Regions from separate parts of the Bacillus cereus group sp. N8 genome, predicted to be linked through region 2. Evidence: riboswitches for the same ligand, from Rfam matches in the RefSeq annotation. Region 2 holds a riboswitch; the other holds the start of a gene.

Region 1 (15,903 bases), on a different contig from region 2:
CATACGGCGTATTAGCTCTTATGGCAAAAACAGTTGCTGGTAGCGATATAAATGCTATTTTAAAGCTTGGTAACTTCGTGTTAGCGTCTTACGTAGCACTTATCGTAATGTTCGTTATTCACTTATTATTAATTGCTCTATCTGGTTTAAATCCAATTCAATATTTGAAAAAGGTGTTCCCTGTATTAACATTTGCATTCACATCTCGCTCTAGTGCTGGTGCAATGCCATTAAATATTGAAGCACAAAAAGAAAAGCTTGGTATTTCTGAAGGAATTGCAAACTTCGCAGCTTCATTCGGGGTATCTATCGGTCAAAACGGTTGCGCAGGTATTTACCCAGCAATGCTTGCTATGATGGTCGCTCCAACTGTAGGAATTGATCCATTACAACCACAATTTATTTTAACTTTAATCGCTGTCGTTGCTATTAGCTCATTCGGTGTTGCCGGCGTTGGTGGCGGTGCAACATTCGCAGCATTAATCGTATTATCTACAATGAACTTACCAATCGGTATTGTCGCTCTAGTTATCTCAGTTGAGCCATTAATCGATATGGGGCGTACAGCTCTTAACGTAAGTGGTTCTATGACAGCAGGTCTTATTTCTAGTAAATGGCTTGGAGAATTAGATCACGATACGTACAATCAAGACGAGGTAAAAACTGGTGAGATTGCTTCATAATAAAAAAGGACGCCAACAATTTATACTGTTAGCGTCTTTTTTATTATGTTCCATCTTTATACATCTTATCTTGAAAATTATCACTCCAAGTATTCTTCTAGTTGCTCTTTTAACTCTTCCTCAATCTCATAATAAGATTCATCAACAAGTTCCCCTATTTTCTTACTCTCCAAAATCCTCGATTGAATTGGCATTCCTAAAAAAATATTTTCGCATTTCCAAATTGGAATATTATAAAATCCAATCATCTCTTTTTTTCATCTAATATAGCTATGGCAACTGATGAATAATAACCCACCTCAAAAGGATGCTCTTTATCTTTAACAAGTTCCATAGATAGTTCCATGTTTTTCTCTATGTATAAATATGAATACTCTTTAAAAAGTTCAAGTGATATTCGCTCTATTTCATTCTCCATACATTGAATCTTCTCTTTCAACTCCAATGTAAGCTCCTGTGCTTTATATTTCATTTCCGCCTCCTTAAACGTAGAAAAAGAGAATACAATAACATATTCTCTTTTTCTCAAATATATTTCATTATCTCACAGCCCGTCCCTTTCACAAATAACCATTTTGCTCGCACCATGTATGAAATTGTCCTACGTCTACTCCAACTAACACGATATCCTTTAGCTCTACATCAATACTTTGTTCTCCAATTACAATAGCAAAGTGGGATTCTAATTGTTTTTCGTTTTTCTTTACAGTTCCAATTCGGTTCCGATACGGTCCGTCTTTTATATATGCTTTTTGTCCTACAATATCAAAGTTCAAGATTCTCACCTCTTTTACTGCGCTCAAATTGGAAATACAATCTCCACCTCGAAAAATTTCCTTTCATTGCACTATTTCTCTATATATATGACGAAACAATAAAAGAGTCCTTCCTTCTTTACAATTATTTTTTCTTTGTTTCATTTTTATGATTGAAACGTAAAGTTTATAATAAAATACACTTGGAAGCGCTTTCTGTGTAATTTTTTATGTTATAATATAAAAGTAGAACTTCGTAAAGAGGGTTAAAAAATGAATACAAACATGATTAAAAAAGTAATTGAAGCATTAAAAGTATATGGCTTTCAGGATGTATCATTCTGTGAAGAAACGAAGCAATTCTTATTTCATAACGAAACCGATATTATGAGCGGCTATGCAAAAATAACATATAGTAGTCAATTCGAAAAATTTAACGTGCAAATTCATCCAATTGAAACACATCACCAAGCAGAGTTACAAGAGGTTGAAAGACATATACAAGCTTGCATACGAAAAGTAGAGTATTTAAATGCACTTCTTACTGGACAAACAAAGCTAGATGATAAAATTATTATTATGTAAAAAAAAGAACGTGATATCCTCACGTTCTTTTTTCATTATACGTTCATCTTTTCCTTCAGTTGTAATCCTGTAATGGATTCTAATACATCCATCGCTTCTCCAAACGTCATATCAAAAATCGTCTTATCCTCTATGTATGGAAACTGTCTGAAACGCTTTTCTAACATCTTCACAGCATCTGATGTAAAGTTTGCACTATCAACACCAAATTCTGTTTCAAGAAGTACGATCCAATCTAACACATGAAAACCTAATCCATTTACGAATGAAATCAGCTTTTCTTCTGGCTGTGAAGCTAAGAATACGTATCGCTCCATCTCACTGAACAATTCTTCGCCTAAAACTTCTGCTAATTCATCATCATGTTCGCGTTCAATAATCTCTTCATATCCGTAATCATCAGTAAGCTCTTCCACTTCTTCACTATCTGCAAAAAGCAATTGGCTAAGAAGCGCACCTTTCTTAAATTCACTGTTTTGTACAACTTCTAAAAAACTTGTTTCCCATCCATTTTCTAATTTCATATGTATAACTCCTTTATATACTTTACTTATCATCACTGTACCCAAAAGATCACTTTTATAACCTTTAGGTAATTACTATTATTCCATATACTTCATAACATAAGATGCAAACTCGGCTGCATCTCCTTCAAAAATATTTATCTCCGGTAAATGATAAAACGTTGTTTGCAGCGGGTTTCCTTCATGATATACATATATCTTTTTCTCTAACGCAATCGCCATTCCAAACTCTGTATGACTTCCATTTCCGCCATCTAATATAAGTAAAAAGACATCTGCTTCTCGGATCGCTTTTTGTTCTTCTTCACCAATTTTTTGCAATTGTTCTCTATTAGTTGCTCTTTCATTTTTCGTCCAATCATATGTATGATGCCATCCTTCTTCTTTCAACTGGCTTGATACGAAACGTACAAGATGCTTATTTTGAAATCCCGAGGCAATATAAAATTTTATTTATGTCCACCCTTTAAATACGTATGGGGAAACTCCTTTTTAGCGTTAATGGTTGTAGAAATAATTAAGGAAGACCGCAAAAAAAATCCCCATCTTTAGAACTTATTTGCGTTTAAATGATGGGGTGCTTCATGGTCTTCTTTTATTTTTTGTTTTTTATAACTTTCATCAGCTAACATTTCTAATTCAGCTGTTATCTCTGATTTTTCAAGCTCTCGTTCTTGTGAAAATTTCCGTGAAATATAAACAATAACACTACCAACGTACAACACAAAGCATATAATAAGTGCAGTATTTTCATAGAGACTTAGCTCCAACACAGTCACTCCTAATCCATTCGTATTTTCACGCTTAATCAATTGGAATTTCCCTACTAACCATTTGTTATTGTAACATAAATATATCAATTCTTGGAATCTTTCATCCTATTAAAAAAGGCATGATTATATAATCATGCCTCTGAAATATGTTTAATAATAGTTTTAATCGCTTCTTCTCCATTGTATTTCTTTAATGCCCTTTTATACACCTCATTATTTTGATCCAGCTCTTCGACATGCTTTATAAGAGAATTCATAGTAACATCTTCTTCGTACAATACTGAGGCATAACCTTGTTTTTCGAAGGATTCCGCATTTAAAATTTGGTCTCCACGGCTTGCAAATTTCGATAACGGAATTAAAACCATTGGCTTTTGCAATGTTAAAAACTCAAAAATCGCATTGGAACCCGCACGTGAAATAACAAAATCTGTTGCCGCTAATATGTCCGGTAACTCCTCATGGATATATTCAAATTGTTTATATCCTTCTTTATTTTGTAAGCTTTCATCAAGATTACCTTTTCCGCAGAGATGAACAATTTGATACTTTTTAAGAAGTTCTGACAACGCCTCTCGAACTGTTTCATTAATTTTCTTCGCGCCTAAACTTCCTCCCATGATCGTAATAACCGGCTTTTTACGTGAAAACCCTAGAAACTCTAAACCTCTTTCACGATTTCCGCTTACTACGTCTTCACGTACAGGCGATCCTGTATATACTACTTTCTCTTTTGGTAAGTGCTTCGCAGCTTCTTCAAATGTAACAAATATTTTCGAGGCAAAACGGAGCGCAATTTTATTTGCTAGTCCAGGTGTCATATCAGATTCATGTAGTAAAACTGGCACCCTATTTAACCATCCCCCAATTACGACTGGTACAGATACGAAACCACCTTTTGAAAAAATAACATCCGGTTTTAGTTTACGAATTGTTACATACGCATCCATAACACCCTTCATTACGAGAAAAGGATCTTTTATATTTTTCAAATCAAAATAACGACGTAGCTTTCCGCTTGCAATACTATAGTAAGGTATTCCTTCTTTTTCTATAATCGTTTTCTCAATCCCTTGATGAGAACCAATATAAGAGATATCCCAGTTCTGCTTTTGTAAATGTGGAATAATGGCTAAATTAGGTGTTACATGCCCTGCCGAACCGCCACCTGTAAAGACTATTTTTTTCATACGTCTCCCCCTTCTACACTATAGTACACTAAAATACCTTGCCTCAGGGTGAGAAAATACCATAGCCGTTACAGACGCTTCTGGCTCCATCATAAATCCTTCTGTTAATGAAATACCTATTTCTTCTGGATGAATTAAGCGAAACAATTTTTCCTGGTCAGCAAGTTCTGGACATGCTGGATAACCAAATGACACGCGAATGCCTCTATATTTTGTACGGAAACGTTCTTCCATCGTCAGTTCAGGTGAGTCTGGAATGCCCCAACGATCACGAATGAGCATATGTGTTTTTTCAGCAAGTCCTTCTGCTAATTCAAGCGCTAACGATTGAATGGCATGACTGCGTAAATAATCACCCTTCGCCTTCCACTCTTCAGCGATGTCCCGAACTCCTTCCCCAACAGTAACAGATAAGAAAGCAACATAATCCATTTCATCTCCAATCGGCCGTAAATAATCACCTAAAGTACGGTATGGGGCCTTTCCTTGTCTAGGGAATGTGAAACGCTCTATAATACGCGTATGATCTTCTGAATCATATATTACAATGTTTTGTCCGTCGCTTTGTGCTGGGAAAAATTGATACACTGCTTTCGGGCGTAACCAAGATTGTCCTTCTTGTAATAATTCATCGATTAAATCATTTAATTCGTGCGCTCTTCTATCTCCTTCTTTCAGGAGTTTTTTTACATTTCCTTTTAATCCAAGATGATGTCCAAGTAGCATTTGTCTATTTAAAAACGGCGCGAGATGTGCAACTGGAATATCGCGTAATACAATTCGTTTTGTTGAATCAGGCACGATAACCTCCGCCTTCGGTAATGGCTCAATTACTGCTGGAATTTCCACTTGTTTCTCTTCTTTTTTAACGATATGAAGATGACGTTCTTTTTTATCCTGTTTCATCTTCTCACGTTCTTCTTCTTTTTGAAGCTTATTAATAATATCAAGCCCCGTCATCGCATCACTCGCATAGCATACGAGCCCTTTATATGATGGAGAAATACGATTATCTGTAAATTTTCTCGTTAGCGCTGCACCACCGACAACGATTGGAATATCAATATTTGCCGCTTTTAAATCTTCAGCTGTTGTTACCATTTGTTGGGCTGATTTTACTAACAAACCAGAAAGACCAATAATATCAGGCTTCTTCTCTTGTACTTCTTGAACAATTCGATCCGAACGAACATTAATCCCTAAATTAATAATTTCATATCCGTTATTTGATAAAATAATTTCAACGAGATTTTTCCCAATATCATGTACGTCACCTTTTACAGTCGCTAATAATACTTTCCCTTTTTTCGCGCTATCACTAGACTCCATATGTGGCTCTAAATAACTTACGGCAGCTTTCATACTTTCAGCACTTTGCAATACTTCAGCAACGATAAGTTCATTACCATTAAATAATCGCCCCACCTCGTCCATTCCTGTCATAAGTGGACCATTAATAATATCAAGAGGTTTTCGTCCTTCTGTAAGCGCGAGACTTAAATCTTCATGTAATCCTTGCTTCGTACCTTCTACAATATAATTTGCTAATCGTTCATCAAGCGTTAGTGTTTCTTGTATAACGACATCTTTCTTTTTAGCAACACGATAAAAGTTTGTAAATTCTTCTAATGTCTCTTTCGTCGTTTCAAATAATAATGCATCTGCAAGACGTTTTTCTTCCTCTGGAATTGACGCATAGCGCTCCAATTTTTCCGTATTGACAATCGCATAGTCTAATCCCGCTTTCGTTGCATGATATAGAAAGACCGAATTTAATACTTCACGGCCCGCCGGCGGTAAACCAAATGATATATTACTCACCCCTAAAATTGTTAAACATTCTGGTAACGCCTCTTTAATAAGACGAATTCCTTCTATAGTCGCTGCCGCTGAGCCTATATATTCTTCATCACCTGTCCCTACAGGAAACACAAGCGCATCAAAAATAATATCAGATGGACGTATACCATACTTCTTCGTTAGTAACTCATAGCTTCTTTTCGCAATTTCTATCTTTCGTTCTGCACTAACTGCCATACCATCTTCATCAATTGTCCCTACAACTATAGCAGCACCGTATTTCCGAAGAAGAGGTGTCACTTTTTCAAACCGTTCTTCTCCATCTTCTAAATTAATAGAATTGATAACACCTTTTCCTTGAATATAAGTTAGAGCTCTTGCCATAACATTTTCATCTGTTGAATCAATCATAATCGGTACTTTTAATACTTTCGTAACTTCTGCCAAGAATCTTTCCATATCTTCTATTTCATCACGGTCAGGGTCTGCCATACAAATATCAATAATATGAGCATTCTTCTTCACTTGCGCTCTTGCCACTTCAGCTGCCTCTTCAAATTTCCCTTCTGCTACTAATCTTTTAAACTTGCGTGATCCAATTACGTTCGTCCTTTCTCCAACAAATAACGGTCTCATAGAATCATCATATTGCAACGCCTCTAATCCACTAACTCCATGCCCTTCTCGTTCATGTTGTTCACGTGGCTTAAGAGATGCTAACGCGGATTTCATTGCACTTATATGTTCTGGTGTTGTACCACAACAACCACCAATAATATTAACCCAACCTTCTTCGGCAAATCGCTTTACTTTTTCCGCGAGAGAAGATGGAGATTCATGATAGTGTCCATCTTCATCAGGAAGACCTGCATTTGGATAACAAGAAATATAACACTCCGATAAATCAGATAAGGAACGAATATGTTCCCTCATAAATTCCGGACCAGTCGCACAGTTTAATCCAACCGATAATGGCTTCATATGCTCTATCGATAAATAAAAGGCTTCTATCGTTTGCCCCGCTAAAGTCGTCCCCATCGGTTCAATCGTTCCAGAAATCATAATAGGAACCGTTTTATTTAGTTCATCAAAAGCTACTTGAATTCCAATATACGCAGCTTTCACATTACGCATATCTTGACTCGTCTCCACAAGTAGTACATCAATTTCGCCCTTCAATAACCCTCTCGCCTGCCTTGTATAGGCTTCAATCAGTTCCTCAAATGTAACTCCTCCTGTAACACTAATCGCTTTCGTTGTCGGCCCCATCGCACCTGCAACATATACTTCCTTCCCGCTTTCTTTAACAGCTTGCTTCGCCAATAGTGCTGCCTTTTCATTTAGTTCTTCATCTAAATGAGACAACTCATAATCACTTAATACGATATTCGTCGCACCAAATGTATTTGTTTCAATGATGTCAGCTCCAGCTTCAATATAAGCTTTATGAATCTTTAAAATAACATCTGGCCTTGTTTCTACTAAATATTCATTACACCCTTCGTACTCTTCTCCTCCGAAATCTTCCGCAGTTAAGTCCTCTTGCTGTATCATCGTCCCCATTGCACCATCTAATATTAGAATGCTATTTTGTAATCTTTCTTCTATACACTTCATCAATTAATACCCTCTTTCACTTCTTGCTTTGCTCTTACATATTTCACGAGATGTTCTGTAATTTCATATTTTAAAAATGGTGTAATAAGATAAACACCGTTAAAGTATTTCATCGCCGTATCGATTAACTCTTGTGAAATACGAATCCCTTCCTCAATAGCCGCCTCTTTCGTTTCATGTCCATCCATTCTTTGTCTTATCTCTTCTGGAAGAGTAATACCAGGCACTTCAAAATGAAGAAAATCTGCATTCCGCTTACTTACTAACGGCATAATCCCAATAAAGATAGGTTGTTCCAAATGCTTTGTCGCTTCATACACTTCCTCAACTAACGCTATATCGTAAATTGGCTGAGTTAAGAAATATTCCGCTCCAGCATCTATTTTCCGTTCCATTCGCTTAACCGCTGCTTTTAAATGTCTTACATGCGGATTAAACGCACCGCCGACAGAAAATCTTGTTGCCGGACCAATTGATTTCCCTAAAATGGAACGCCCATCGTTCATTTCTTTAATCATTTTTATGAGCTCAATAGAGGACAAATCATATACAGAAGTTGCACCTGGGAAATCGCCAACACGCGCTGGATCACCAGTTAAAGCTAGCACTTCCTCCATCCCTAACGCCGATAAACCTAATAAATGAGATTGTAGGCCAATGACGTTATGATCTCTACACGTTAAATGAGTCAATACCGGAATATCATGCTTTGTTAATAACGCACCCATTGCCATATTCGAAACGCGAGGCGATGCTAATGAATTATCTGCTAGAGTAATAGCATCTGCCCCAGCTCTTTTCAGTGCTCTTGCCCCTTCAAAAAAACGCTGCGTGTCTAATGTTTTCGGTGGGTCTAATTCCACTACAACTGTCGTTTGTTTCTTTGCTTTCTCTGCTAGAGTGACGTGAGATTTCGAACGTTTCTCGTGTGTATGAACTACTTTTGGTCTTTGAATCGTGTCCTTTTCTATTACAGGTATAGCATTTGCAATAGCGCGCTTCATACTTTCAATATGTTCTGGAGTAGTACCACAACAACCACCCAATAACCGAATACCTTGCTCAATAAATTTCGGTGTCATCGCTTCAAAATAAGCCGGACTTCCCTCATATACGTAACGTCCCTCCACATAATTCGGGAGACCTGCATTTGGATATGCTGACAAGTAGCCATTTTGAGGAATCGATATCATTTTAAAAGCTTCCGTCATATGAAGTGGTCCTAGTTGGCAGTTCAATCCAACAACATTCGCACCGTAATCTAAAAGCTGTTTTAATATTTCATTTACATCATTTCCATTTTGAGTCGTACCTGCCTCATGTAACGCTAATTGGGCTACAATTGGAATATTCGTTTGTTTTCGTAACACCTTAACAGCATGAAGTAATTCAAATTCATCATAGAAAGTTTCTAATAACAATCCATCAACCTGTTCTTCTAGTAAAGCACCTGCCTGCTCAAGTAACATAAACTCCCTTTCCATATCAGTTGTTGTAACAGCTCCGATATGTTTCATACCACCAATTGTTCCTAAAATTGCATTTCTTTCTGTAACAGATGCTTTCGCAATCTTCACTGCTGCTTTATTAATTTGAACAACTTGATTCTCTAAGCCATACATACGTAATTTCGCTTCATTTGCTCCATACGTATTCGTCTGGATAACATCCGCTCCAGCAGCTACATATTGTTTATGAATCGATATAATTAAGTCTGGATCAGACAAATTCAATTCTTCAAAACTACTTTGTAAACCATGCGAATGTAATAACGTTCCAACCGCACCATCACCTATTACAATTCCTTTTGATAATAAATCTAGTAATTTCACGAATCTCCCTCATTTCTATCAATATAAAAACCCCCTCTTCACTTTGAAGAGGGGGACATAATTGTTCCGCCTCTTATTATGCAAAACATTCGTTTTGCAGGTATTAGCACCGTTTCAAACATTTCGTTTGCAGGTTGCCGGGTTTCACAGGGCCTTTCCCTCCACCGCTCTCAATAAGAGTTGTCTTTATTATTTTATTTATGTAGCTAAAAGGAAATACGTTCCCTTTTTAACAATGTTTGTTAATTTTTTATAAATTTAGCATGCACAAATATAAAAGTCAATGACACTTGCGGAAAAATAAAAATTATTTAAAATAAAGTTGCAATTCAATTAACTTTTGTTGTAAAGTTAAAAACATAATAAAAATTTCATACGAACATTCTTATCTAGAGAGGTAGAGGGACTGGCCCTATGACGCCTCAGCAACCATTAACAATTTGTTAATAAGGTGCTAATTCCAGCAAATTGTGAAAGATTTGACAGATGAGAAGAAGACTCTATTCAATCCGAAAGCCTTCTTCTTAGAAGGCTTTTTTTATTTTATATTCAACTACTCGTTCAATTTAAAAAGGAGGAATTTTCACATGTCAACTATCGAAACAAAACTAGCACAAATCGGAAATCGTAGCGAAACTACAACAGGAACTGTTAATCCACCCGTTTATTTCTCAACCGCTTATCGTCACGAAGGACTTGGTAAATCTACCGGATTTGACTATTCACGAACTGGAAATCCAACTCGTGGTCTTTTAGAACAGGCAATCGCAGATTTAGAATATGGCGAACAAGGTTATGCCTGTAGTTCAGGTATGGCAGCTGTTCTCCTCGTCCTTTCATTATTCCGTTCTGGAGATGAACTTATTGTATCCGAAGATTTATACGGGGGAACGTATCGCTTATTTTCCGAACACGAAAAAAAGTGGAATGTTCGATGTAGATACGTAAATACACAATCTATTAAACAAATTGAGCAAGCTATCTCAACTGAAACGAAGGCTATTTTCATAGAAACTCCGACTAATCCATTAATGCAAGTTACTGATATTGCCGCTGTCGCAACTGTAGCGAAAAGACACGGACTACTTCTTATCGTAGACAATACATTCTACACTCCTTATATACAGCAACCATTAACAGAGGGTGCCGATATCGTACTTCATAGTGCAACGAAGTATTTAGGCGGGCATAACGATGTACTAAGCGGACTTGTCGTGGCAAAAGGAAAAGAACTTTGTGAAGAAATTGCTCATTATCATAATGCCTCCGGTGCTGTCTTAAGCCCATTTGACTCATGGCTATTAATTCGTGGTATGAAAACTTTAGCGCTTCGCATGAGACAACATGAAGAAAATGCGAAAACAATTGTTGCTTATTTAAATGATGAAGACGGTGTGACAGATGTATTTTACCCAGGAAGAGGCGGTATGATTTCGTTTCGTCTTCAAGATGAAACATGGATTAATCCATTCTTACAATCTTTATCCTTAATCACATTTGCTGAAAGTCTTGGTGGTGTAGAAAGTTTAATGACTTATCCAGCAACGCAAACGCATGCTGATATTCCTGAAGAAATTAGAACGGCAAACGGTGTATGTAATCGTCTTCTTCGATTCTCCGTCGGCATTGAAAATAGTAACGATTTAATTCAAGACTTAAAGCAAGCCATTAAACTTGTAAAAGAAGGTGTAAGCATATGAGTTATTCTATCGATACACTCTTACTACACAACCAGTATAAACATGATACTCAAACAGGAGCTGTTAACGTTCCCATTTATAACACATCAACATTTCACCAGTTTGACGTAGATGCTTTCGGGAAATACGACTATAGCCGATCGGGTAATCCAACTCGTGAAGCTCTTGAAGATATCATTGCTTTATTAGAGGGCGGAACAAAAGGATTCGCATTTGCATCAGGAATTGCAGCGATTTCCACTGCATTTCTCCTTCTTTCACAAGGTGATCACGTACTCATTTCAGAAGACGTATACGGAGGCACTTACCGAATTATAACTGAAGTACTCTCTCGTTACGGTGTTTCACATACATTTGTAGATATGACAAATATGGAAGAAGTAAAAGAAAACATTAAACCAAATACGAAGCTATTTTATGTAGAAACACCTTCTAATCCACTTTTAAAAGTGACAGATATTCGTGCTGTTTCTAAGCTTGCAAAATCTATTGGTGCTCTTACTTTTGTTGATAATACATTTTTGACACCACTATTCCAGAAGCCACTTGATCTTGGAGCCGATGTTGTTCTTCATAGTGCCACAAAATTTATTGCTGGCCATAGCGATGTTACTGCCGGATTAGCGGTCGTAAAAGATGCCGAACTCGCTCAAAAACTTGGATTTTTACAAAATGCATTCGGCGCTATTTTAGGGCCTCAAGATTGTTCTCTCGTACTTCGCGGTCTAAAAACATTGCATGTACGCCTTGAGCATTCAGCTGCAAATGCCAATAAAATTGTACATTATTTACAAGAGCACGCTAAAGTTAAAAACGTCTATTATCCAGGATTACAAACACATCTTGGATTTGATATACAACAATCTCAAGCTACATCAGCCGGAGCTGTCCTATCTTTTACTTTACAGTCAGAAGATGCACTCCGCCAATTTTTATCAAAAGTAAAATTACCTGTCTTTGCGGTTAGTTTAGGAGCTGTCGAATCGATTCTTTCCTACCCAGCTAAAATGTCACATGCAGCACTATCGCAAGAAGCTCGAGATGAAAGAGGTATTTCTAATTCATTACTTCGTTTATCTGTCGGCCTTGAAAATGTTGATGATTTAATATCTGATTTTGAAAATGCCCTTTCTTATGTAGAAGAACCTGTAAATGTATAGAGAGAAAAGAAGATATGAAATTAAGTTTTCATATCTTCTTTTTATGCTGTCTAACATATTCGTTTTAATTCTTTTCTGTCTGTATAGTTCATTAAAAAATAAAAGTGCATTATCTATTTCCAAGTAATGGATTAATTGATATATTAAGAAATAAAAGGGGCAAAAAATAATGGATACTTGTGCAGATGTTTTAATCGTTATCGATTTACAAAATGGAGTATGTTATAGCGGAGAGCATTTATTTGATTTACAAAATTTACTTACAAAAGTAAATAAAAGAATTTCTTCATATAGAAAATCAAATAAACCAATCATTTTTGTTCAACATTGCGATGATGATTTAGTACCCGAAAAAGAAATTTGGGCTATTCATACCGATCTAGATGTTCAAGAACAAGATTTTTTTGTAAGAAAAACACATGCCAATTCATTTTATAAAACAAACTTAAAAGAGATTTTAGATCAATTATCTGTACATCGTATTGAATTTTGTGGTGCCCAAACAGAGTACTGTATGGATGCTACAATTAAATTTGCCCACGGACTGAGATACGAAAACTTCATGGTACAGAAAACAACCTCTACGTTAAATAATCCATTTATGTCCGCAAAAGAGACAATTGATTTTTATGAGAATATATGGAACCACAGATTTTTAAAGTTGATAAAGGATGAACTCTAGAATAAAGGACTCAAATATTTAATCATCACCATAAGAAAGCTGATTATAATCAGCTTCTTTTAACCTGTTTTATATTCTATATATATCATTATAATTCCTTTTTCATATTATTTTAAAAATTTCGTATATTCATTTGAAAGAATAAGAAAATCATGATAAAATTGTGTTACAAATATATCTATATCTTTCAATTTTTAAAACGCATCAAAATTTTCACCCAAAAGTGTCATTTTACAAAACCGTACAAATTGATCTATTTTATTTACATCAGGGTCTCTTTTCTTACAATTTCTTTACTTTAGGACTTTTTTTCTGCAACAACTGTTTTCTTTTCTTTAATTTTTTGGTATGTATAGTATGGTATGGTATAACAGCTCACACGGAGGTGGAAAAGAACATGTTAGAAACCTTTCAAAAAGAAATAGAACTATATGAAAGCAATGCAGAATTATTGAAAGTGCTTGCTCATCCTGTTCGCTTATGTATTGTAAAAGGATTAATTGAACGTGGCCCAAGCAATGTTTCTACAATGTACACTGGCTTAAACATGCCACAATCTACAATTTCACAGCATTTAGCAAAGTTAAAAAGTGCTAAAATCGTTTCTAGTGAAAGAAAAGGATTAGAAATTTACTACAAAGTAGAAAACGAAACAATTATTCAACTCGTTCGCGTATTATTAGGTTAGGGACTAATAGACAGAGAAATAGAACGTATTCTATATTTTTCATCTCATATCTTTAATATAAATATATATCATGAGAGAAAATATACAATACTACATAAGTCGTATGAAAAAACAAGACACAGCAATATACTGTGTCTTGTTTTTTCATACTGTTAAATATTGATTCAAATGTAAATTCTGCATATCTTTTGTATGTATAACAACATCAAAAGCACTGCCTAAGCCTCCGTTCAAAATCATAGAACGAACTGCTCGGTTTCGTTTTTGAGTTTCAGAAAAAGGATTCGTATCTTGATGACTCGTAAGATGTTCTAATATTCCTGCCGCTAACAAAAACTCTGATTGCTTCCTGTGCCATATCGTATGAATCCCTTGTAACTCGAAAATCATCTTCAACTCATCCCAATGAACATGGGTAGTTAAATCCATTTCTCCTGGATATGCAAGAGGGTTACGAATTAGCTTATGCTTATAATATCCTCTTAAACTTCCTTCATGATGTGCAGGATGCATCCATTCTTCTTTTGTATAACCATAATCAACTGTAATACATATACCTCGCTGGAACCATTCCGCAATTTCTTCTATATACTCTTCCATTGCAATAGGTACCTCAAATCGCTGCCCCTCTGCAATATGAATATTATACTTCAATAAGTATCGACCAATTCTTTTCTCTACTGGCCTAAATACTTCTGCAAGGTCCCCTTCCTCTGTATACGTGATACGTACTTCATACAAAATTCCATTTCTTTTCTCAACTACTTCAACAGGAAACGCATCAAATAGCTCATTCGAAAAAATAATTCCTTCGAAAGACTCTCCCATTTCAATATACGATGTATAGTACGATACATTATCAAATGAGCAAAGACTCTCCTGCTGTAATCTTCTATGAAAAGGGCTCACTTCAACAATTGAATAGTTTAAACTACTAAAGGTTTCCGGAGATAATTGTTTCCATTCTTGTAAAACATCATAGGCAAACTTTCCCGTTCCCCCACCAACCTCACAAATATTTGAAGAAACTTCCCCATTTTCAACAAGCCGAACGAAAAACTTAGCAAAAGTTTTCGCAAAGACAGAAGATATATTACTACTCGTAAAAAAATCTCCTTGTCTTCCAATTTTTTCACGTTCTCTCATATAATATCCATGTCCCTCTGCATATAATACGAGGTTCATATACGTACTGTATGAAATTGAATAATCCTTTTCTTTCCCCATCCATTCTCTTAAAATGAGCTCCATCCCCATAATAACTCCTTATTGTAAAAATGGATTATTTTCTTTTTCAAATCCAATGCTCGTCTCTGGACCATGCCCACATAGCACCGCTGTTTCATCTGGTAATACAAATAATTTCTCCTCAATACTTCCAATTAATTCAGCAAAGCTTCCGCCAGGCAAATCTGTTCTCCCAATACTCATTTGGAATAATACATCACCAGAAAATACGGCATTCGCCTCTTTACAATAATAAGAAATACTTCCTGGAGAATGTCCTGGTGTCTCAAAAATTTCAAAGTTAAAAGAACCGATCGTTAATGTACCTTCTGCATCAATAATTTGATCTGCCGGTTTCGCTGTAATACTGCGGTTCATCATAAAAATTTGCGATCCATTCACAGTTGCATCTCCTAACCAATCCGCTTCTTCTTTATGTACGTATACCGGAATACGAAAAGCATCTCTCACGGCATCAACAGCACCAATATGATCAAAGTGAGCATGCGTTAATAAAACCGCAAGGGGCTTTAACTGCGCTTCTTGTAAATATGTAACAAGTTTCTCTCCTTCATGACCAGGATCAAAAATAATACACTCATTTTGATCATTCGTTAAAATATAAGCATTTGTTTGTAATGGGCCTAAAGGCATTTGTGTCCATTTCATATAAAAATCTCCTCCAGT
Region 2 (15,903 bases):
GATAAGGCGGATGTAACTCCTCACCTACTGTCAGGTGGTCAAAAACAACGCGTTGCGATTGCACGAGCTCTTGCTATGAATCCTAAAATTATGCTATTTGATGAACCTACCTCAGCCTTAGACCCTGAACTCGTTGGAGAAGTATTGCAAGTTATGAAAGAACTTGCTGAAGAAGGAATGACAATGGTTATTGTTACTCATGAAATGAATTTCGCAAGAGATGTAGCTGATCGCGTCATCTTTATGGATGACGGGAAAATTGTAGAGGATGCTCCACCAGCGCAATTCTTTTCAGCTCCATCACATGAACGAGCAAAACAATTTTTACGTAACGTTTTATAATGTGACTTCTATTTCAAACGTAAAGAAATACATTCATACGGTGCACAACTAATTGTCCAAATAAAATATCTCGATAACATACTTAAAACCATCCGTATGATCAATATATAGGAGGGGTTTTATGAAAAGAAAACTATTAACTATTGTTGCGAGTATTACACTATGTACATCCTTCATACTAGGAGCCTGTAGTAAGGAAAGTTCGACTACTTCATCAAATGGTGAAAAGGAATTTCGTTATGCGATGAGTGGATTATACAAACCTTTTAACTATAAAGAAAATGACGGAAAACTTGCCGGATTTGATGTAGAAATAGGTGAGGCGCTCGCGAAAAAGATGGGAATGAAACCCGCTCCTATTACAAATCCGTGGGAAACGCTAATTCAAGGTCTACAATCAAAAAAATATGATGCGATATTAGGAAGTATGGCCATTACAGAAGAACGATTAAAAGCTGTTAGTTTCTCAGACCCATATTATCGCTCTGGTGCCCAGATTTTCGTAGCTAAAAAGAATACATCTATCTCTTCTCCAGAAGATTTGAAAGGAAAGAAAATTGGTGTTGTAAAAGCTAGTACCTTTAAAACTCTTGTTGCAAAACATACAGATCAAATTACAGAATACGATAGTGATATTACCGCTCTTATGGACTTAGAGCCTGGGCGTGTTGACGCAGTAATCACTGATCAAATGGTTGGTCTTCGAATGATTAAAGAAGGTAAATCAAATATAAAAGAAGCTGGAAAACCATTAAATCTTGATGAAATGGGAATTGCTATTCGCAAAGATGATAAAGAAATGGTTGAGAAAGTAAATAAAGCTTTAAATGAAATCATTAAAGATGGTACGTACGAAAAGATTAGTAAAAAATGGTTTGGTCGTAATATTCTTGGAGAAGAGGCAAAAACGAAGTAAGTTAACTATTCAAAGATTCCATAAATCATGCCCCACTTTTTATGTGGGGTATTTCATTCCCTACTAAAATCTATACACTATGAGGTGAAACGCATGTTTGAAATTTTTATCTCTACCTACCCCACACTTTTAAAAGCTACTATTATCACATTACAATTAACATTAACTTCCCTAGTACTCGGCTCATTAATTGGATTACTATTCGCTTTTTTTCGAATCTCTAACAATAAAGTTCTAAATAGTATCGCTCATGTCTACATCGCCATTATTCGTGGTACACCTTTAATTGTTCAAATCGCAATTCTCTATTTTGGTATTACATCTGTTGTTGTGTTCACCCCTTTTTGGGCAGGAGCAATTGCTTTAGCAATTCATAACGGTGCATATATTACCGAAATTTTCCGTGGATCCATTCAATCCGTTGACCGTGGACAATTAGAAGCTGCTCGCTCTTTAGGCATGCCTTACCCTTTGGCGATGCGCCGAATTATATTACCACAAGCATTTCGTCTATCTCTTCCTCCTCTAGGTAATCAATTTATTATTGGATTGAAAGATTCCTCACTTGTTGCTTACGTAGGACTGTCCGAATTATGGGGATCGGGTTTATCAATTGCCGCAAGTAACTTCCAACAATTAGATACATATGTAATCGTTGGTTTATATTATCTCGTACTCGTTCTCCTATTTACTTATTTTGTTAACCTTTTAGAAAAACGATTACAGCGCAAAGAGACAAACTCTATCCAAGTCCATACAAAGAATAAAAAAGAAGTTTCTTTATAAAAAAAAGCAAGCCTGAGATGGCTTGCTTTTTCACTGCAAAATATATCAACTTTTACTGATTTACTTTTTTAATACTCTCTTTTTCCTCTATATGTTCCTCACGATATGAAATATTATGAGGATCTAGGCCATTTCCTAAAGAACCATAGAAATGCTCCCTATGCGGATCAACTAATTCACTTCCGTGATAATACACACGTGGTGTATTCCAAAGCGCTGCCAATGCTTTCGTCATCGGCATTTCGTGATAGCGTTCTGGCCACATTTCTTTAATTTTATCTTTTACTAATGGATAGTATTTAGAACTCATAGCAGGAAACAGATGATGTTCTGTATGGTATGAGAAATTGAAATGTAAAACGTCTACCCAACGCGGCACTGTTACTGATAAACAGTTTGCTAAAGGATCATTTACTGGAACAATTGGATTTAAGCGGTGATTTGTTGCGATATATGCCATTACAATGAAGTTAGCAATTAACAACGGAATCACATATGCAAATAACCATTTTGCAGGTCCCATAATAAACAATAAACTAATCCAAACTGTCCAGGGCAAAAGAAGTTGCAGCCATACAGATTTTTGATTGGATGACTTAAATTCCTTTATAAAATGAAAGAACATTCGAGTCGAATGTAACGTAAATTGAATTGTTAGTGATAGGAAACTAAAGAATGAACGTACATGAAGAGGCATGCGATATACCCAACTCAAAAACTTACTCTTTTTAAGTTTCTCAAGTGTTGGCCATGCATCTGGATCATTCTCTTCATGCTGTGTGTGAACATGATGCGTTGCATTATGCCACTTTCTCCAAAGTTTTGGACCAGTTGATAATGGCATAAATGCTATCGCACCTAAAAAATCACGAAGCCATGCCTTTCTTACAACTGTTCCATGTAAAATTTCATGTCCTAAAAATCCAAGTGAAGCAAAACATAATCCAAGAACAATTGCAATTCCTAGATTTGCCCACACATTCAATTCAAATACACCGATCGTTATTAAACCAGCCAATGCCACAAGTAAATAAGCCAGTCCACCAAATAAACGAGTAGGAACTGGTTTAAATGCTTTTTTCGGCAAATGTGGTGATACACGCGCTGCATACCACCCAAACGTATGAAGCTCCTTCATCCTTTTGCCCCTTTCTTATGCCGCGCCCTGCGCAACTTGCATATATTAATTCTTGCTTCCAGATTGATTTTACTATGTGATCCAAAAAGCATTTATCATAAGGAAAATATACTCACTCTATCGTCACTTATTTTTCCGCTTTTATTATCAATGAAAAACATTTCTCTTTTTACTCTCTATCAACCTTTCCACATGATGAATCATAACAATAGACTTTCTGTATTGTCAACAACTTTTATGACCTAGTAATAAAAGTTGGTTATATTTTTATAATTATACTTTATTTCACTAAAGAAAAAGCATAGATTTCATAAGGCTTTATCCGCTATATATACACATCCACTTAAACACCATATCCTCTATCCTATTCAAGAACTCTCTATATAATCAACAAATTGAATCATTTGAATTGAGTTTTATATAAATCCTACTTCTTCATACTGCCCCTAATAAAATAATTATATTAAAATAACTTTATCTTTCGTTTGATAAAGTGAAACTTTAATCAGTGGGGGTTTTGTTCATCCCCCACTGATTATTAGCCTTCACCAATCGGGCTTTTACGGGCAGCAGGGCTCCAGCCGAATTTTGAGTTGGGAGTTTTACTACCCACAAATAGCGGGATAAAAATAGGATGCTACGAAAACAACATACATGAATTCCATATAATATGGAAATATTAAAAGGAAAATTGTTCTAATTTAGGAGGTTTCCAAAATGACAGATGACACATTTCCGCAGTTACCATCATCCTATTGGATTGAATCTACTCAATTGCCTACTTTTCCTCACCTATCCGAAAATATAAAGACAGAAGTTGCTGTTATCGGCGCTGGCATTACAGGCATTACCACCGCCTATTTACTCGCTAAAGAAGGAATGAAAGTCGTTTTAATTGATTCTGGCTCTGTTTTAAATGGAACAACTGGGCATACAACCGCAAAAGTAACAGCACAACATGATCTTATTTACGACGAACTAATAAATCATTTCGGTGTTGAACAGGCCAGGATTTACTATGAATCAAATAATCACGCTCTACAATTCATAAGTGACACTGTGCAAACATATAAAATCGACTGTAATTTCACAAATGAAGATTCGTATTTATATACAACTACCAATAATGGACTGCGAAATTTAACGAAAGAATATGAAGCCTATCAAAAATTAAATATTCCTTGTGAATATGTTCAATCCCTGCCGCTTCCTATTCCCTTACAATCTGCACTTGTGATGAAAAATCAAGCGCAATTCCATCCCCTCCTTTATTTAAAAACACTTTTAGAAAAGTTTGTTGCGATGGGCGGAAAGGTTTATGAACAAACAACAGCTATTGATGTGGAAAAAGGAGATTATCCACAAGTAATTACAAAGGGTGACCATCGCATCACTTGTAAATATATTGTCTCTTGTTCACATTTTCCTTTTTATGATGCTAATAGCTTTTTCTTTACGCGAATGTATGCAGAACGCTCCTATGCTCTCGCAATAAAAGCAAAAACGGATTATCCAGGCGGCATGTATTTAAGTATCGATGATCCAAAACGCTCCTTACGTTATATGACAAGCAATGGAGAAAAGCTGATATTAATTGGCGGAGAGAGCCATAAAACAGGACAAGGAATTAATACGATGCTTCATTACGATGCACTATATTCCTTTGCTGAAGCTACTTTTGGAGTAGATGAAGTTCCCTATAGATGGTCAGCACAAGATTTAATCACTCTAGATAAGCTTCCTTATATCGGACATATTAACGAAAGGAATCCAAATATATTTGTTGCAACTGGCTATCGTAAATGGGGTATGACAACTGGAACTGCTGCAGCCCATTTACTGAAGGATTCCATTCTAAAAATCCAAAATCCTTATAAAGAACTGTTTGCACCATCACGCTTTCATGCAAATCCGGATATAAAAACATTTCTCTCACAGAACATTGATGTTGCTAAACATTTAATTGAAGGAAAAATTGAAACCGCATTACGTAAACCAGAAGATCTTGAAGTTGGCGAAGGATCTGTAGTACATGTAAATGGGAAACGCGCAGGTGCTTATAAAGATAAAGAAGGAAAATTACATATCGTCGACACCACTTGTACGCACCTCGGCTGTGAAGTTGAATGGAATAACGGTGATTGTACATGGGATTGCCCTTGCCATGGTTCCCGTTTTTCAATTGAGGGCGACGTTATTGAAGGTCCTGCAGATCAACCATTAAAACGAGTTGATAACGAGTAAAAAACAAAGAAGTTCAACAAGAATCCTGTTGAACTTCTTTGTTTTTCATGACACCTTTTCATATAAATTTCGACACAAGCAGGGAAATATTAACATTAAATAAAATAATATATTCATCTACAAATAAAAGGGGTGAATACTATGCAACCTTCTGCTCCACCTCATCTAGAAGCTACAGAAACTATCTTTTCAAGCTCTATTACAAAACTTGTTGTTTTTATTTGTTGGCTCGCCATTCTAGCTGACGGATATGATTTAGGTATTTACGGCGCTGTTCTGCCAAAGCTTCTAGAAGACAACAGCTGGGCGCTATCACCAGCTCAAGCTGGAACAATTGCCAGCTATGCTCTATTTGGGATGTTTATTGGCGCTATTCTAGTCGGAACCATTACAGATTTAATTGGACGAAAGTGGACACTTATATGCTGTTTAGCTCTTTTTTCTATCACAATGGGCTTAGCTGCAATTGCTCCTTCTCCTGAATTATTTGGGTTATCTCGATTTATCGGAGGAATCGGATTAGGCGGTGTTATCCCAACGGCTTCAGCACTTACTGTTGAATATTCACCAAAAAAACGGCAATCTTTTATTTACGCTCTTATGTTTACCGGCTATCCTTTAGGTATCGTGTTAGGTGCTATTTTATCCATGTTTATGTTAGAAGATTTCGGATGGAGAATTATGTTTGGCATCGGAATGATTCCGCTACTCCTCATTCCTTTCATTATTCGTTATTTACCTGAGTCCATTCAATTTTTATTATCACGGAATCGACAAGAAGAAGTGAACAAAATTCTTAATCGCTTTCAAATTGAATTCCATGTAAAAAATGAAATTCCTGAAACACCATCTAATATACAAAAGAAAAATGGATTTCTTACGTTATTCTCAAAAGAGTACATAAAAGCAACGCTACTTTTTTGGATTACTTATATAATGGGAATGTTTTTAATCTATGGTTTAAATACTTGGTTACCACAGATGATGCGCCAGGCAGGATATCCTCTTGGATCTAGTTTATCATTTCTACTTATGCTAAATATTACTGCAGCTATCGGCGCATTATTTGCCGGGGCAATTGCCGATCGGGTAGGAGCAAAAATTGTTATTAGCATCTCCTATCTTATGGCAGCCATATGTGTTGGACTGTTAACAATTCAACCATCTGTTACAATCATTTATCTTTTAATTGGTCTTGCTGGAATTGGATCTGTCGGTATTACTCAAATATTAAATGCTTATGTAACACAATACTTCCCATCACATATACGAGCTACCTCCTTAGGATGGGGACTTGGACTTGGCCGAGTTGGTGCGATTGCTGGCCCTATTCTTGTCGGTATTATTATGACAATGCAATATGACTTGGCGTGGAATTTTTACTTATTCTCCTTTGCAGGTCTTATCGCAGCTATATCTGTTTTCTTTATTCCTACAAAATAAAGTGAAACTTTAATCAGTGGTGGGGTGCATCCCAGCTGATTATTAGCCCACACCAATTAGGCGCTTACGGGCAGTAGGCTCCCACAAATCGCGGGATAAAAAAGAGCACAAATTTATTTGTGCTCTTTTTGGTATACTTCAAACAACATGTTTCTAAATAGTGTATTCAAACTCTCAATATCAATCCCTAATCCCTTTTCAATCCCTTTCACGTATTGCTGATAATAATCAATTTGTTCTTCTAAAAATTGATTTAACACCTGAATTTTCAATCCAACATCTAATTCCGTACCTGCTTTTTTCTTTACTAACAATTTCTCAATCTCATTCAATACACTACGTTCTATAGATAGTTCTGTAATTAATCGGTCAAATTCTACTGGAGGTAATGTCCCTTTCTCTTCTAGCCATTGACAAGCTAAAATAGGACGTAATACATAAAAGTACTTTTTCAACTTTACATTCTCGCCTTGCAAAAATTCACGATAATTTTTTGAAGCCATATGTAAGTAATGATATATCGTTGCCTTTGGATCAAAATTCTTTTCACTCATTTGCTGAAGCTGCTCTGGAAAATTAGAGTTTTTCGAATAAAAAATTGGTGATCGAATCCACTCAAGTAAAGCTGGATTTGACTTCGCGAATAGTTGCAATGCCTTTTTAATATCCCAGCCACTTATATCTAAATCATCACTAATCGGATATTCAATTACATCTCGTTTATCATGAATTGATAAATACCATTCTAATGGATGTATATAAACAAACCTAACATCATAATCACTATCTTTCGATGGAAATCCCCAAGCACGACTCCCTGATTCCACTGCAAATAAAATTTTCACATCATTCTCTTGCTCAATTCTTTCTAGCTCTAATTCAATTTTCCCTCTCATTTCATACCATCCTCATGTTTTGATTATTTCCCTGGAAATTCGACAAATATACGCCTGGTTTTATTATATATTAAAACAGCTGTCAGACAATTTCTGACAGCTCAATAAAGCACCTATTTTTTCTTTTCCATTACAGTAGCCGCAATGCGTTCAAACTCTTTTTGAATCTCATCTTTAAATGCATCCACTTTTGAATAATCCATAGCAGAAATATAAATTCTTTCTAATTTATCACGGACCGATTTTGCTTTTGCTAAGAAAGACATCGCCTCATTCATTTTTGTTTTATACTGAATTGATACGTCACGAATTTCTGTAGCATACTTCTCATCTGTCCCTGGTGTAACAATGAGGTCATACATATCAATAACCTCGTCACCTTCGCGACTTGGAAAGTATTCATGCGGTGCGGTGCTATCAAAAATTGCAAATCCCAGTTCTCTTACGATAATCATATCAAGACTATTCGGATCAAATCCACAATGATATACTTCTACTTCAAATCCTTTTTCTTCTGCTACCTTTGCTAATTTTTTAAGCATCGTTGATTTTCCAGAACCCGGGCGCCCTTTTATAAAATAGCGATGCGGGAGCCCTTCCGTTAAATTAGGAACGAAATCAACTGCTCCTTTCGGTGTAGCAGCTCCTAGGAATCGATGTTTCACAATCGAATTTTTTCCACTTTTATCTGTAAATAGTTTCTGTATAAACTGATCTGTTAATTTGTTTGCTTTATTAAAATCAATGTTACTAATATATATTTTTTCCCACTCATCATGTATTTCCAGAGCCTCTTTAAAACAACCGTAAGCTGCTTGAAAGGCTTTACTCGCCTCTGAAACGAATCGTTCAATCTCTAATTTTTTCTCTCTTAATTTACCTGCGTCCCAAGCAACACCTAAATTTATATACTCTTCAACAACTCCAGGCATTTTCGGCTCAATAACGTGCGGTGATGTACCGTCAACAATCCCTACTTTTAATTTTGGAATAATCACACCATCAACTGATTTATTGTCAGAAGAACAATGTAAAAGTTCAATATTATACCCTTTATCGACCCATTCACGCCCTATTGCCTTTATTAAAGAAGATTTTCCCGTTCCTGGGCCTCCCTTTAAAATAAACAACCTGTCTAGCCCCTTCAAATTCTCTTCGTATAAGCTGTGAAATCCTCTAGCTGTATTTCCACCAGCATAATAATTCAATACATTACCTGTCACTGCACTCACTCCTTCGCAGCATTCTATTTACATAAGCTACAATATGCGAGCCACCTTATTTGGGTGAATACCTATTTTGTATTGCACTAAAAAAGGAAATGAATTACAATTTAATTATTAAAAAAATCAAAATATTAAAACTGAATATATCTTTATCAAGAGAGGCAGAGGGACCGGCCCTTTGAAGCCCAGCAACCTCAGTTTATACAAACTGAATAGGTGCTAATTCCTGCAAAATGCAATGCATTTTGAAAGATAAAACTTAACCATTGTGTGCAAAACTCATCTTTCTTGATTATGAAAGATGAGTTTTTTATATTTTAAAACATATATTGGAGGTATTTAAAATGAAAGTAATCGACCTATCACAAACATTTGAAAACAATATGTCTCAATTTCCTGGAACACCAAAAATCCAACTAGAAGCAATTACAAACGTTGAAGAGACGGGCTATCAAGTTACAGATTTTCATTCTGTCGTTCATGTAGGTACACATTGCGATGCCCCTGCGCATTTCATTTCAGGTGCAACCACTATTGATCAATTACCCCTAAAACAATTTGTAGGTGAGGCCGTTCTTATCGATGTAACTCATATCCAAGAGAGAAAGTTGCCTAAGGAAGTATTGCATAATACCGATATAAAAGAAGATGATATTGTCATTTTCCATTCCAATCTATCTAATAAGTGGAATACAGCAGCTTATGAGAAAGAAGCGTTTTATCTTTCCGAAGAATTAGCTGAAGAACTGGTTCAATTAAAAGTAAAATCAGTCGGTTTAGATTTCATTTCTCCTGATGAGGTAACGACAGAAACATCACCGATTCACCACATATTACTAGGGAATAACATTTACTTAATTGAAAACTTAACAAATCTAGATGCTATTAAAGCGAAACGTTTCTTTTTCTCAGCAGCACCTTTAAAAATTAAAGATAGTGACGGTGCTTTCGCAAGAGCATTCGCTGTTATTTTTTAAACACGCCTACAAAAAAAGCAAAGATCATTTTTGACCTTTGCTTTTATATTTTTTATTTAAATTTAAAAAGAATTGTTCCACTCTTGGGCGTAACCAAGCTAAATAGTCTTTATCTTTCTTCTTTGTACAAGTTATCTCTTCTCCATCCACCATTTCGACAAGTTCTAGCTCTAACAATTGCCTCGTAAATGCTACCATATTTACTTCTTCAGCCGGATACTCTTCTTTTAATTTCTCCTCAATTTCTCCCAATAAAAAGCCGTCTCGCATCATTGCTAGTGCATCAATCCAAAGTGGCGGCATTTCATATGTTTCTCCTGTAATTGTATCTTTTACAATATAATTCAAGTTCTCTTTTCGAAATTGAATCGTGTGTAAACATACAGTCGAATTTAATGTTAATTCCATCATACCACCTCTTTCATAATATCCGCATAGAAAAAAGGATGCGCGTGCACCCCTTCTTTTCTTTTCATCACACTACCGAACCGTTACACGAGCTAAAAGCTCTATGTCGATATTTTCCTCCATTATAAACGAAGTGTTTTATAAAAAAAACCCTTCTTGAAACATTTTATAAAATGTTTATATTTACACAACAAGAACACTTTTCTGAAAAATAATTTCGTCTACTGCACTACACTGTTGGTAAATAAATTTCCACTTTCGTTCCTACACCCATACTACTTTGAATCGCGATACTCCCTTGATGTTCTTCAATAATTTTATATGTAATCATTAGTCCAAGACCTGTACCATTCTCTTTTGTTGTATAAAAAGCTTTTCCGATCTTTTCTATCTTCTCATTTTCTATCCCAAAACCTTGATCTTCAATAGAAATACACAAATTCTCTCCACCTTTTTCATATGCACGAATCTGAATATTCCCACCCTTTGGCATCGATTCTATTCCATTTTTGATAATGTTTAATAACACTTGCTTTAATTGTTTATCATCACCATTTATAACAGGTAAATTTCCATCTACTTGCAAATGAAATTTCACTTTATATTGAGTCGCATAACTTTCCATTAACTGTACAACATATAAAAGGATTTCCCGTATATTACACCATTCATAATTTGTTGGTTTCGGTTTTCCTAATAACATCAATTCACTAACAAACTCATTAATTCTCTCAATTTCTTGCAGCATAATCTCATAGCTCAGCGTATCCTCAAGATTTCTTTCCTTTTGAATTTGTGTAAATCCTTTTAAAGCTGTTAATGGATTTCGAATTTCATGAGCAATTGTTGTAGACATAGTCCCAATAAGAGCTAAATTTTCGGTCTCTTTCATATTGCTCATCATCTTAACAACTGTTCTTACATAAGACTGGAAACGTTTTAACAGAGAATGTGAAATAATAAAAAAGAATACACATAAAACAAGCGGAATCACAACTTTTATATCTTGTAATATCAACGTGAAAAATACATATTTACCAATTACACTACCGGAAACAAAATAAAAATATTTTCTATTCACGAAAATCGGTGCAAATAAAATTAAAAATATTTCAACCATATTTCCATTTTCAAAAACACGATCACTGTGTAAATAAATCATTAAGTTATTAATAATGTCAATAAACATATATCCAATTAAAAATAAATATTTTACAAAATATACATACCCTTGTTTTCGAAGATATATTGAAATAGGAAACAAAGATATTACTAATATATATACGCCTATTCCCATACCACCTTCTGGCCAACCTATCCTTGCTTCGTTAATATTCATAGCAGGATAAACAAAATAATAGATAACGTCATATAAAAAGAATATAATATAGAATAATAATATAAATACTTTTAAAGCTTCTCTTTCTTCATAAATCAAGCTCTTGTATTTGTTCATATAAAAACTCCTCTTGATCAATACAAAAATGACATTTCACATGTTATCCCCTTAAATTATACGTATGAAATTGCTTTCAGAGCAATATATAACCTTCTAATACTAAAAGGAAGGAGATACAGCTCCTTCCTTTTCAATCACAATTTATATCCACCTTACCCTATCGTGTAGCAATCCATCTGTAAAATTATTATGTCCTACTACAATATCCTTCATATATAAATTTAAATATTCCCCATACTTACTTTCAGTATTTAATAATAATTCTTCAACATAATAGGCGCCTTGTCCAAAAGTATCTAACAATAAACTACATAAGCCTGCATAAATTCCACACCCTACTTGGAAGTATGTCGCATTTGTTTTATATTTTTGAAAAACTTTGCTACTATTCATTACATTATACATGTATGTCTCGTTATTTTCATAAACGAGTAATACACCGACTAGATCTTCTCCTGCAATCTCTTCTTCCGCTGGATTGAATACTTTACGATTCCAGTTCCATAAATCTTCTACATTATCTAAGTTCTGTCTAATTAAATCTGTTGTATACTCATTAATTCGATAAAGAAAACCAACTTCCATGTTGAAGTTTTTCCCTAAAATTAAAACTTCCTCATGTGGCATTAAACAACCATAAAACTCTTCTTCTCCTAACTTTACTTTGTACTCTGAAGCATATACATCCTCATAAAAATAAAGAGGACGATGATGACTCATATACATCGGATAACTCCATATCGCTTCATCTAGAAATCGTTCTACTGCCCATGAAGCATAAAGTGTATGTGGCTTTATAAGTGCCGTATCATTCAAAAATGACGTATCATGTTCTACAATATAGCATGCTCGTGGCTTTTCATTTGGGCGTTCTTTCATAAGCTCCACAACCATCCATTGAACAACACCAGGATTCATACCTGAGCCTATAATCGCTCTTGTATTTGTAAATGTTGCTTTCTCCTTCTCAAACCTCGTATACCTTTCCGTAAGCTGAAAACCGAGTAAACTATTGTTCTGATCTACTGCCTCATTTTCCAAAGCCGAATTAATGTAACAAATGCCAAGTTCATTACAACAACTCAGTACCCTAATCGTATCCGCCCCTGAAACATCAATAACAACCTTCGTTCTTTTTTCTTTTAAATGTTGTTTAAATTTGACTACATCTTGAAGGTTCATTTCATATAAAAAAAATTGCTCTTTCAAATTTGGAAACAACTCATCATAATAATTTTTATCTTTTTGTTTTATATCCACCAAATGGAAATCTACATTCTTTATCACTTCATAAATTGGATCTTTTTCATTTACTACCGCTTGATTCAAAATTGCTAACACTGCTTTTGCTGCTCCACCAGCACTGCCAAGCAACGTAATCGAAAACGAATTTGGAAACTGCTCCACAAATAAAACCCCTTTAATAAATTAGTTGAGCAGCACTTACTCAAAAGTGAATTGAATACAACAAAAAGTAGCTCGTACATCTTTTTTATAATGTAGTACAAGATTACCTCTTTATAAGTAAAAACAGTAACATACTTATATATTCAATTCACTTTCCCCCTCATATCCAAATAACGGTAAAAAATAGGCTCGACCTTTTCTTCCGCATATATAAAAGAAAAAGCCAGCCCTTTAAACTAGCCTACGGACAATGGACAGATTTCACATGTTGAATATTCACATACATTTTTGCGTCACGTGCTTTTAATATTTCAATATGTCCTTCATCAATTTTCTCCATCTTTCCGATTTTGTTATATTCCTCACCTAAATCAAAAACCATAATTTTCCCAGCCATTTTAATAAGCTGTTCTTCAAATGTTCTAGCTAAAGTAATATTTAGTGGATTTACGGGGAGTTCATTTTTGTTGAGGGAATAAGGTACTTGGTTCTCTTTATAAGGAATTAACCATTTCAAATGCTTTAAAGATATATACACCGTTTTATAAACTGGGCTATAAAAAACAATATAATCGTTCATTACACTTGTAACATAACCGTGTATTGGAGCATTTCCTGCCACATAAATTTCTGTAAAAATCCCTTTAGATGTGCTTAATACTTTCCTCAAAGAAATTGAAGGTGATTCTCTCTTAATTACAGAGTCCACATCTGGTTTTAATATTTCTTCTTCATGCCCTCTCAAAAATTTATAATATTGGACATGGTATAAAGATATATATACATAGTCTTGTCCATTGTAAAGAACTACAATATCATTTCCTACATCAATTAATACACCTTTAAATCTTTTTTCACCGATTAATTTAACGTATATATTTTCTCCAATATTTTTGTTCAGCTCATTCATCTATATCCTCCTTTCTATGAAATTGTACTTTTCTCTCTTCTATTTCCCAAAAATAATCGGGGGCACTTTTCTGTTTTTTAATAGTAAGAAATTCCTTTTCATATATCGCGAAATAATTGCAGCGATATATGAAATCGCTCTTCAATTTCAATCATAATGCCCCTCTTATTTATTAAACATTATTCTTCTTCATTCTTTTTGTTTTTAACTATTTGACTCACACTCTTAATATGAGAATTAATTACATAAATGACTTCATCACCGTTTACTAGTGTAATATTTCTATCATGTATATCACTTAATAAACCTTCCACACACTCTGGTCCACCACGATTAATCTTTATCCACGTATACTTCAAGTCATTTAATACATCTAAAAAAGTATCGTCATCAGCGCAGAAACATGAACCATAGTCTCCTTGTGCTTCTTTCACTTTCCTGACTAGACTCTTCACATGTTTCAGCTGATAATACACTAATTCTCCATGAGGTAATTGTAGTGTAAGGTAATCTTTTCCTAACAATGACAGTAAACCTACTCGACTTTCCGGTCCGCGAAGATTTACTTTTACATTCTCACCGACTAAACCTTTGATTTGATCACAGCATACTACATTCTTCAAGTTCCTACCCTCCTTTCTGTATTATCTTCCTCTACTTGATTGTCTTAGTGCGCGAGCTCGACTTGAATTATTGCTGTTTTCATTACTTTTCTCATCGCTACTCTCATTACTACTCTCATCGTTCTCGCCACTTCCTGGTGCATTATAATTAACACTTTTAATATGAGACAGTGCAATTAGTACAAGTTCTTCTTTTATAATTAACGTTACATAACCGCTAGAAACATCTTGTAAAATACCTTCAATTTTCTCTGGACCACCACGATTAATTTTCACCCAGCGGTATTTGAAGTTTTGAAGTAGCGTTTCAAAGTCTTCTGCAGCGTCTTCTCCCGCCCCTCCAGAATCAGCTATTCCACCATCTTTCGTATTTCTTGTAATGCTTTTCAGATGGCGAAGCGAATAGTAATGGTGCTCCCCTTTTTCATTCTGTAATAAGAAGTAGTCCGCACCTATTGATACTATTGTTCCTGTTTGAGATTCTGGTCCACCTCTGTTTACTCTTACATCAGATCCAATTAAACCCTCCAAAAAATCCCAATTAAATAAACTCACGAGAAAACCCCTTCCATTAATTTATAAGCTTTTGCACTGATAGTATATGTATCTGTACAGGTTCCGTTCTCTATGTTTGTCCCCTGTATAAAAAAATATGCTTTTAACTAATAGTACGAATCCCTATAAAATCTTCTTTCCCTTAAAGTAACTCTAGGATTTCGGATGACTTTTTCATCCCTTAATATAAAAAGCCCCCGTATTAAGATACATTTCTGCATATCTTAATACGGGGGCTTTTCATAAATTTAGTCTTCGTCTTTAACATCCATGTCTTCTGGAATTGGTTCGTTTAATATTTCTTCCACTAATTGCTTATATTTCTCCATTTGTTCTAAATGTGTATTAAACTGTTCCTTGTTTAATAAATATCGCTCTCCATCAAACAGTGCACGAACTTTCTTTTGCTGAATTAAATCTTCAACATACGATTTGGGTAAATTCAAATATTCCGCAGCCTCTTCTATCGTTATATACAATGTGTTCATTCCTTTATAGTTTTTTCATATATATACTGTATCTTACTTTATTTTTGTAAACAAATAAAAAAGATTTTGTAAATACAAATTAAAA

What was found. A riboswitch is a leader RNA that binds a small molecule or an ion and turns the genes downstream of it on or off. The one in region 2 is predicted to bind S-adenosylmethionine.
Region 1: another riboswitch for S-adenosylmethionine. It lies ahead of JDS80_RS01320 (bifunctional homocysteine S-methyltransferase/methylenetetrahydrofolate reductase); the one in region 2 lies ahead of JDS80_RS13550 (cyclase family protein).

Annotation. Positions count from the first base shown of each region.
Region 1 is NZ_JAEHBK010000001.1:249,305-265,207, reverse strand. Features, by position in the region: gene JDS80_RS01365 (L-cystine transporter) at 1-683, shown strand, start outside; partial or broken gene JDS80_RS01360 (hypothetical protein) at 764-1,155, opposite strand; gene JDS80_RS01355 (DUF3912 family protein) at 1,244-1,459, opposite strand; gene JDS80_RS01350 (hypothetical protein) at 1,712-2,023, shown strand; gene JDS80_RS01345 (hypothetical protein) at 2,059-2,547, opposite strand; gene JDS80_RS01340 (nucleoside 2-deoxyribosyltransferase) at 2,626-3,000, opposite strand; gene JDS80_RS01335 (DUF3966 domain-containing protein) at 3,096-3,356, opposite strand; gene JDS80_RS01330 (undecaprenyldiphospho-muramoylpentapeptide beta-N-acetylglucosaminyltransferase) at 3,452-4,510, opposite strand; gene metH (methionine synthase) at 4,529-7,927, opposite strand; gene JDS80_RS01320 (bifunctional homocysteine S-methyltransferase/methylenetetrahydrofolate reductase) at 7,927-9,759, opposite strand; SAM riboswitch class I at 9,830-9,939, opposite strand; SAM riboswitch class I at 10,142-10,252, shown strand; gene metI (cystathionine gamma-synthase/O-acetylhomoserine thiolyase) at 10,347-11,459, shown strand; gene metC (cystathionine beta-lyase) at 11,456-12,619, shown strand; gene JDS80_RS01305 (cysteine hydrolase family protein) at 12,789-13,301, shown strand; gene JDS80_RS01300 (ArsR/SmtB family transcription factor) at 13,699-13,989, shown strand; gene JDS80_RS01295 (class I SAM-dependent methyltransferase) at 14,134-15,246, opposite strand; gene JDS80_RS01290 (MBL fold metallo-hydrolase) at 15,256-15,885, opposite strand.
Region 2 is NZ_JAEHBK010000007.1:145,416-161,318, forward strand. Features, by position in the region: gene JDS80_RS13510 (amino acid ABC transporter ATP-binding protein) at 1-342, shown strand, start outside; gene JDS80_RS13515 (ABC transporter substrate-binding protein) at 464-1,258, shown strand; gene JDS80_RS13520 (amino acid ABC transporter permease) at 1,352-2,044, shown strand; gene desB (Delta(10) desaturase DesB) at 2,097-3,182, opposite strand; gene JDS80_RS13530 (FAD-dependent oxidoreductase) at 3,900-5,426, shown strand; gene JDS80_RS13535 (MFS transporter) at 5,568-6,869, shown strand; gene JDS80_RS13540 (nucleotidyltransferase domain-containing protein) at 6,983-7,765, opposite strand; gene JDS80_RS13545 (PRK06851 family protein) at 7,879-8,988, opposite strand; SAM riboswitch class I at 9,138-9,250, shown strand; gene JDS80_RS13550 (cyclase family protein) at 9,336-9,968, shown strand; gene JDS80_RS13555 (hypothetical protein) at 9,993-10,376, opposite strand; gene JDS80_RS13560 (ATP-binding protein) at 10,606-11,832, opposite strand; gene JDS80_RS13565 (S-adenosylmethionine decarboxylase related protein) at 11,977-13,242, opposite strand; gene JDS80_RS13570 (LSm family protein) at 13,484-14,152, opposite strand; gene JDS80_RS13575 (spore coat protein) at 14,332-14,775, opposite strand; gene JDS80_RS13580 (spore coat protein) at 14,797-15,330, opposite strand; gene JDS80_RS13585 (helix-turn-helix domain-containing protein) at 15,579-15,818, opposite strand.